2 regions of the Neomoorella humiferrea genome follow, and region 2 is predicted to be linked to the other one. Evidence: riboswitches for the same ligand, from Rfam matches in the RefSeq annotation. Region 2 holds a riboswitch; the other holds the start of a gene.
What was found. Region 2 has a riboswitch for cyclic di-GMP ahead of flgB (flagellar basal body rod protein FlgB). Riboswitches for the same ligand answer to the same signal wherever they lie in the genome.
Positions count from the first base shown of each region.

Region 1: another riboswitch for cyclic di-GMP. It lies ahead of MHFGQ_RS02580 (hypothetical protein); the one in region 2 lies ahead of flgB (flagellar basal body rod protein FlgB).

Region 1 covers NZ_CP136419.1:512,660-516,911, forward strand. Annotated here, with positions in the region: gene garR (2-hydroxy-3-oxopropionate reductase) at 1-494, shown strand, start outside; gene MHFGQ_RS02575 (FadR/GntR family transcriptional regulator) at 626-1,363, shown strand; cyclic di-GMP riboswitch class I at 1,568-1,654, shown strand; gene MHFGQ_RS02580 (hypothetical protein) at 1,768-1,974, shown strand; tRNA gene MHFGQ_RS02585 (tRNA-Gly) at 2,031-2,105, shown strand; gene tig (trigger factor) at 2,252-3,586, shown strand; gene clpP (ATP-dependent Clp endopeptidase proteolytic subunit ClpP) at 3,614-4,213, shown strand; gene clpX (ATP-dependent Clp protease ATP-binding subunit ClpX) at 4,235-4,252, shown strand, end outside.
Region 2 covers NZ_CP136419.1:780,263-784,514, reverse strand. Annotated here, with positions in the region: gene fliF (flagellar basal-body MS-ring/collar protein FliF) at 1-846, opposite strand, end outside; gene fliE (flagellar hook-basal body complex protein FliE) at 955-1,263, opposite strand; gene flgC (flagellar basal body rod protein FlgC) at 1,338-1,763, opposite strand; gene flgB (flagellar basal body rod protein FlgB) at 1,766-2,158, opposite strand; cyclic di-GMP riboswitch class I at 2,326-2,458, opposite strand; gene MHFGQ_RS04050 (AbrB/MazE/SpoVT family DNA-binding domain-containing protein) at 2,718-2,921, opposite strand; gene MHFGQ_RS04045 (flagellar export chaperone FlgN) at 2,956-3,447, opposite strand; gene fliS (flagellar export chaperone FliS) at 3,450-3,866, opposite strand; gene fliD (flagellar filament capping protein FliD) at 4,010-4,252, opposite strand, start outside.

The sequences.
Region 1 (4,252 bases), 270 kb from region 2:
TCTCGATAATGGTGGGTGGCAGGCAGGAAGACTTTGATGAATGCTACGATATTTTAAAGGCCATGGGTTCTTCCGTGGTCCGCACGGGTGAAATTGGCGCCGGCAATGTTACCAAGCTGGCCAACCAGATTATTGTCGCCCTGAACATCGCTGCCATGTCCGAGGCCCTGGTTTTGGCCACCAAAGCCGGAGTCGACCCGGAGCTGGTGTACCAGGCCATCCGCGGCGGTCTGGCCGGGAGCACGGTGTTGGATGCCAAAGCGCCCCTGGTGCTGGCCGGTCAGTTCAAACCCGGTTTCCGCATCAATTTACACATTAAAGACCTGGCCAATGCCCTGTCGGCCGGCCATGAGGCGGGCGTGCCCCTGCCCTTGACGGCTGTTGTTATGGAAATACTCCAGGCCTTAAAGGTTGACGGGCTGGGGGATGCCGACCACGGGGCCATCATTCGTTTCTACGAAAAGCTGGCCCAGGTGGAGGTCAGAAAGAAATAGGGAAAATCAAGTCGCCGTGCGAGGTCCGGGCCGGATTTATGAAGGCCTGGACCTCGCTTTAAAAGAGATAAAAACGATTGGGCGGCAGCTATGGGAATTTATTTACAGTCAGGTACAGGTGCGTGATGTTTATGAAAGAAAGGCTAGTCATCAGGAAAAAGAAAATGTATGAAGAAGTGGTGGAGCGTATTCTTCAGCTTATAAAATCAGGCGAATATAAGGTTGGCGATCGCCTGCCGCCCGTACAAGAGCTGAGTGAAATGTTCGGCGTGGGCACCCCTACATTAAGGGAGGGGCTTTCCGTCCTCTCTTCGAGCGGTATCCTGGAGATCAGGCACGGCAACGGGATTTACATCAAGCGTTTTCCCCTGGAGGCCGAGGACGTTCTCGCCCAGATAAATGAAGTGGAGTACGAACAGCTCCTTTCCTGGGTGGAGTTTCGCCGGGCCCTGGAAGCTGAAGCCGCTGCCCTGGCGGCCGAGAGGCGTGACGAGGCAGATCTTGAGGCCATTGAGGCGGCGGAAAGAAGACTGGAAGAAGAGATAACACGGGGAGAAATCACCATCGAACCCGACTATCAGTTCCACAACACTATAGCCCTGGCTACCAAAAACCCCATCTTTATTCAAACCGCCAGCACCATCGAGCACATTATCAGGCAGTATTTCCATTTGAGTTTACGCTATGGTAAAACTTTTCCGTGGCATCGCGAACTCGTGGTTACGGAACACCGGAAAATCATAGAAAACATCCGCAATAAAAAACCGCGGGAGGCGCGCAATGCCATGCTGGAGCATCTTAACAACGTGGCCGGCCGGGCCAAGCTCCTGGAGAGCATGGCAAAGGGCGAAAAATTAGATAAAAGCTAGATTGCCGGGCATATATTTTAATGTATTTTTAAAGTGACGTTAATACAATTATAACTCCTGCATGTTAATATACAGGTGAGCAAAGCCCTCTGACCTCCTTTTTAAATATAAATTTCCTACCACACCCGGAATTAGCCGGGTTGTTTTTTTATTTTGCAGGAAAAAAGGTATTGATGTCGAATAGCGTAATAAAAAGTAAAATGTTACCGCTAAAGGCAAACCCCACCGAAAGGGGGGGACGCAAAGCCATGGGTCTAAGGCTTTTTAAGCTATGATCGCCAGGCTGCCGGTACCTTGATGCTGATTTTTTATTAAGCATTGAGTTTCAGGGCGGCCTTAAGTTTTCGCGCCGCCCTTAATTTTTTAGTAGCATTGGGGCCCGCTCACAGGAAGGGGATTACCGGATGTCATGCAGGGAAAGGCTTATAAACCTGGAAGTATTGGAAGCCCTTTTGGACGATTACCTGTCTCGTAAAAGTGTGTCAGCGCCGTATAAACGCTTTCTTTTGCGGATGATTGAGGGTCAGGTGGAAATCCTCGTCCATAATCTTTTACAAAAGGTTGATGATACAATAATGCATAACTACAAAAATTGGCGGCAGAAAGCTTGACAGGACCGGTGCTATCTGCTAAGATAACGCTACGGAAAGGGAGTACCTTATTACGGGCGGAAGTAGCTCAGTGGTAGAGCATCGCCTTGCCAAGGCGAGGGTCGCGGGTTCAAATCCCGTCTTCCGCTCCATATTTTTCGCTGAGGGCCTCGGCACGGGTATTAACCTGTCCGAGGTGTTATTCTAAATGCTGCTTTTTAAGGATGCGGCAGGAAAAGGTAATGGCAACGGCGAAATATGCTAAACGTAGTAGGGATCAGGGAGGAGCAGTTAAGTAATGAAGGCAACCGTCGAGAAGCTGGATAAAAATCAGGTACTTCTGGAAGTAGAAGTGGAAGCCCCCAGGGTACAAAAGGCCATAGATCAAGCCTATCGCCGCCTGGTAAAGCGGGTAAACATACCGGGGTTCCGTAAAGGAAAGGCGCCGCGTTTTATCCTCGAGCGTTATATAGGCAAAGAGCCCATCTATGACGAAGCGGTGGAAATTGTCGTGCCGCCGGCTTATGAAGAAGCCCTGGCCGAACACAGCCTGGAACCCATCGACCGGCCGGAAGTAGAAATAGTCAAGGTAGAAGAGGGCGAGCCTTTAATCTTTAAGGCAAAGGTCGAGGTAAAACCTGAAGTCCAGCTGGGACCCTATAAGGGGGTTGAAGTAGAAAAACCCGAGGTTCGGGTCGGCGAAGAAGACGTCGACGCCTACCTTAAAAGCATGCAGGAACGGTATGCCACCCTGAAAAACATCGAAGACGAACCCGCAGCGGTAGGTGACATCGTCGTTATCGATTTTAAAGGTACGGTAGATGGAGAACCCCATCCCGGCCTGGAGGGCAGCAATTTTACCCTCGAATTAGGCTCGGGCACACTGGTCCCCGGCTTTGAAGAACAGCTAGTAGGTGCCAGGGTGAATGAAGAACGTACCATAAACATTACCTTTCCGTCCGACTACCATCAAAAGGATCTGGCAGGCAAGGAAGCCGTCTTTCAGGTTACCGTACGGGGAATTAAGCGAAAAGAGCTGGCGCCCTTAGACGATGAGTTCGCCAAAGACGTGAGCGAGTGCGAAACCTTAGACGAACTGCGCCAGGATATCCGCCGTCGGTTGGAGGAAAGACGGCGCCAGGAAATCGATGCCGCCGTCAGGCAGGCGGTGGTGGCCAAGGTCGTAGATGCGGCAACAGTAGATCTCCCGGAGGTTATGGTCAGACGACGCATCGCTGCTCGCATCCGCGAACTGGAGCGCAACTTACAGATCAGAAAAATAACTCTAGATGAGTTCTTAAAAGAAAACGGGAAGAATATGGAAGATCTAGATAAAGAATTCCGGCCCGGAGCGGAACGGGAAGTAAAGACGGAGCTGGTTTTGGAGGCCATAGCAAAAGCGGAAAATATTGAGGCCACTGAAGAAGAGGTGGTGGCGGAAATCGACAAAATGGCACGCGCCTTCCGGCAGGATCCCGAAGAAGTCCGGAAAAATTTGGGCGACTTGTCTTTCCTGAAATACGATATAATGATCAAAAAGACCATTGATTTTCTGGTGGAAAACAGCGTGGCCGTTCCGCCCCGGGAAGGCGGAGTAGAGGAGAAGGGAGAAACTGCTGCTGCAGGGGAGTAACATTTTCCTATGGAGGTGGGATAAGGAGTGTCTATCCTGGTACCGGTTGTCGTTGAGCAGACGAACAGGGGCGAGCGGGCCTACGATATTTACTCCCGCTTGCTAAAAGACCGTATCATTTTTTTGGGCAGCGCCATAGATGATCATGTGGCCAACCTGGTGATTGCCCAGATGCTTTTCCTGGAAGCGGAGGATCCCGATAAAGATATCCACCTATATATCAACAGCCCCGGTGGCTCCATTTCTGCAGGGATGGCCATCTTTGACACCATGCAGTATATCCGGCCCGATGTATCTACCATTTGCGTCGGCCTGGCGGCCAGCATGGGTGCCTTTCTTTTAGCGGCCGGCGCCAAGGGCAAACGTTTCGCCCTGCCCCACAGCGAGATCATGATTCACCAGCCCATGGGCGGCACCCAGGGCCAGGCCGTAGATATCGAGATCCACGCCAAGCGTATCCTGGCCATCCGGGATACTTTAAACCGTATTTTGAGCGACATTACCGGTAAACCCGTGGAACAGATTGCCAGGGACACCGACCGCGATCATTTTATGACGCCCCTGGAAGCCAAAGAGTACGGTTTAATCGACGAGGTGATCACCAAGCGCGAGTTGCCCCGTAAATAGGGACGGCGAGGTGAACTAAACATGTATAAATATACCGAC
Region 2 (4,252 bases):
AACCGTCTGCTTGATTTCCTGCTGGTCAAAGTTCAAATCGGCGGTGACCATGGCCACAGCCTTGCCTGGGCCCAGGATCTGGCTCAATACGGCCTGCAGCCGCTGTTCCAGGTCACGCTCGAACTGCCGTTTGAGTTCCATTTGATTCTGCCGGATGCGGCCCGCAGGGGCGTTCTCATCCCCCGCCAGCCCCTCACTCAGAACGTTGCCGTACATATCGATGACGCGGATGTTCTCCAGCTTCAGGCCGGCCACGCTGGCCGCCACCAGCTCCATGATGCCTTTGACCTGTTCCGGTTTTAAGCGGGACAGGGGTTTGAGCTTCAACATTATAGCCGCCGAGGGGGGCTGCTGTTCCTGGAGGAAGACACTGGGCTGAGGGATCACCAGGTGCACCCGGGCGTCTTCTACCTCGTCCAGGGAGACGATGGTACGCCGCAGCTCCTCCTGCAGGGCGCGCTGGTAGTCCAGGTTGCGTTCAAAATCGGTCATTCCCAGTTTGTTTTCGTCGAAAAGCTCAAAGCCCCGGCCGCTGTTTAATACCCCGGCGCTGGCCAGGTCCAACCGTAGTTGATAGATTTGCTCCTTGGGTACCAGGATGGTGGTCCCTTCCCCGGCCAGCTGGTAGGGCACCTTCATTTCCTTCAATTTTTCCACGACGGCCGCCGCGTCGCTCTGCTGCAGATTGGTGAACAGGGGCGCGTACTGGGGTTTTAAGAGCCACTGGATTAAAAAAGCGCCGCCCAGCAGGACGGCCAACGTCACGGCCACCAGGGCCGAGCGCCGCCCGGGAGTTAAGCCCTGCCAGAAATTTTTCAACTTGGTGAGAATCTGTCCGTACTTCATTGCCCGCTCCCGGTAAGCCTGAATCTAATGCTAATCATAATTACTATTGCCGCCAGAGCAATATGCCTCCCCACCTTCGGCTTTCACCCATCATGTCGACGGCGCGCTTTAGAACTGCATGCGGGAAATTTCCTGGTAGGCCTCCACGACCTTATTGCGCACCTGAACGGCCAGTTGCAGGGAGAGATTGGCCTGTTCCAGAGCCAGCATGACCTCGTGCACGTCTTCCACACGGCCGGCCAGGTACTCCTGGGTGAGGACATCGGCCTGCTGCTGCAGGGCGCTTATTTCGTTCAGCTTTTCTTTGAGGAGTGCGCCGAAGCTCTCTGCCGGCGCTGCCGTATTTTGTTGCGCCGTACTGCGCCCTATCTCCTGCAGCGGCGCCGGTGTTAAAAGGGATGTGGGTGCAAGGAGCATAATGTTCTTCCTCCTGAAAGTTACATCCTGTTTTCTGGCAGGCTGAAGGATTCATCGATAGCTAATGCATGTCTCTAACGCCCGATCTCCAGGGCCTTCAGGGTCATGGCTTTGGCCGCATTCAAAACGGTGACGTTGGCTTCATAGGCCCGGGTGGCGGTGATCATGTCCACCATTTCGTTGACGACGTTGATATTGGGCAGGGCCACATAGCCGTCGGGACCGGCGTCCGGGTGGGAGGGATCGTACACCCGGCGCGGCGGGGTGTTGTCCTCCACGATGGCGGCCACCTCCACCCCGGCCCCTTTAAATTGGGCGCCCGCAGGTTTCAGGGCTTCCTGGAGCTTTTCTGCAAAAACAGGCACCTGCCGCCGGTAGGGACCGCCCCGAGGTGTCCTGGTGGTATTGATATTGGCCAGGTTGTTGGCAATAATATCCAGGCGCAGGCGCTCGGCCGTCAAACCGGAAGCGCTGATAGCCAGGGCCGGCAATAATTCCACCCTTACCGCCTCCCTTCGTTAATCACATAGCGCAGCATGGCCAGCCGGCCGTTCAACTGCTGGACGGCAAAGTTAAAGTTTAAGCTGTTCTGGACCAAGTCGACCATTTCCCGGTCGATGTCCACGTTGTTGCCGTCCTGGCGCATGGTGGTGCTGTTGTCCGGGACCACTTCCGGCGTAAGCTCCAGCCCTCCCGCCGGCAGGTGGCCGGGATGGGTGCGGTAGAGCTCCACCCCGGGCTCCACTCCCAGAGCCCGGGCGAGCTTTTCTTCAAAGGAAACGTCAGAACGCTTGAAGCCCGGCGTGTTAACGTTGGCCACGTTGTGGGCGATGACCCGCTGGCGCAAGGTCGCCGCGTCCAGGGCCTTCTCCAGGACGTACAGGGCCGGCGTCATAAACACGGATTTTTCTCCCTCTTTCCCGGAAAAACGATATTTTTCTCCAACGGTTACCACTTTAGCATTTCTATGGGAAAATGGGTATCGGCCTTTAGGCCTAAAATACCCCTGGGACTTTGGTCCTATAAGAAAAGCCCGTCCGGCGGGCAACTCCACAAACCGGGAACGGCGGCCTGGCTGTCATAGCCCGTCCGCCGGAGGTTAAAGGCCCTGCCGGACCGCCACCCCCGCGCGACACGGACCTTAGACCCATGGCTTTGCGCGCATCCCCTTTCGGGGAGCTTGCCCTTGACGCCCGGAGTAAGAAAATTTTACCTTGGCATTTTCGATATTAATTCAACACGTTTTGCCAAATTCCTGCAGGTTGGGTAAAATTCCTCCAAAAAAAATAAACCGCCCCCCCTTGGGGAACGGCTTCCCAATCTTTAAAAATTTCGCTGGCCAACCGTGGTATAATATAGCCATAGCCACCTTTGGAAGCATGTGGGACCTAACAACCATCCTGTCAGGAATGCGCATTACTGAAAATGAGGCCAAAGAATGGCGGCAGTCGAGGTTATTTGATTAAACCTACCTTCAACGGCCGTCTTCTCTCCGGCCGCAGGCTTTCCAACTGCAGGCGCCGCAGAATGACGGTTTCTCCATCCAGTTCCACGGCCAGATGGTCCCCTGCCTCCCAACCCAGGTGTTCCCGGATCTCTTTAGGTATGACCACCTGGCCCCGGCTCGATATCTTGGTTATCTCTATATGTTCGCCCATCGACTCCCCCTGCCCATGATAGGTTCTCTCTATGTCATAATCGCCGGTCCAGGCACCGGGGCGCCGCGGTTCTATACTCACGGCGGTAAGCCCTGGCCATCTGTCGGGCTGTTTGTACCTGTTCCAGCTCTAGTTTAATCTTTACCATGTTTTCCTGCATAATTTTCAGATTAGCTTCCTGCAGTTCCCGGCATTCTTCCCATAGGGTCCGCAGATGCCGGGAGGCGCTAGCCAGTTCCCAACGGGTTTCCGGCGTTAGGAGCTCAATTTTTTCCCATGACGAAACTTCTTTTTCTGCAACTAAAGCGAGATTTTTTTCCAACTGCCGGGTAGTCTGCCGTGCCTCGGACAACAGTACCCTCATGGATAACGACTCTTCCAGAAAGTTATTCAAGGCTTCCCACGCGCCGGTCTGTATGTATTGACGCTGCTGCTGCAAACTACGCCGCCACGCCTGCACCAGTTCTATTTCATGTAAATAAGCGCGCAGGAGCTCCTTCGCGGCCTTTTCTTTTTCTTTGTCCATTTTTAACCCTGCCGATTCATCCCGACCCGGGTTCGATAATCATGGGAATGATATATCCTTGTAGCTTCTTCCCAGGTATCGCGCAGCTGCTGCAGCAGGTCCATTACTTCTTGAACCATAACTGCGCTCTTTTTCACGTTTGCCTGCACCAGATGACGGTACATGAAATCGTATAATTTATAAAGGTTGTCGGCAATCTCGCCCACGTCTCTATTCAAATTGACCATCAACTCGCTCAAAATATCCTGGGCACGGCACAGGCTGCCGTTGGCCCCGGCATAATCCTTTTTCTCCATGGCCGCCAGGCCCTGACGGCAGAAACGCAGGGCGCCGTCGTAGAGCATCAGCACCAGCTTTTCCTGGGATAGAGTCTGGACCTGGTTCTGCCGGTAAGCCTGATAGGGGTCGGTAATGGACATGGCTTACACCTCGATTTGTTCTACAACATTTTCCAGCCATCAACTCGCCTAGTTAAACATTGCTTAATGGGTTTATCTTCACCCTCACCACTTCATCGCCGTTTCCTCTCCGTTTTATGAACGTAAATTTGTTGACCTATACGCTACTTTTTCTGGTAGGCCCCCAATCCGGCAATCTGCCCGGCCAGCCAGTTGCCCTGGCTCTGCAAAGCCGCCAGGGCCTGCTCCATGGCCGTGAATTGCCGCCGTAGTTGCTCTTCCTTAATAGCCAGCCGGTCTTCCATGCGAGAGATCTGGTCGTCGATGTCGTCCATAATGTCCTGCAGGGACTTCTCCCGGGAGGGGATAAGACCATCCCCCGAACGGACAAGGGAGGTAAGATATGT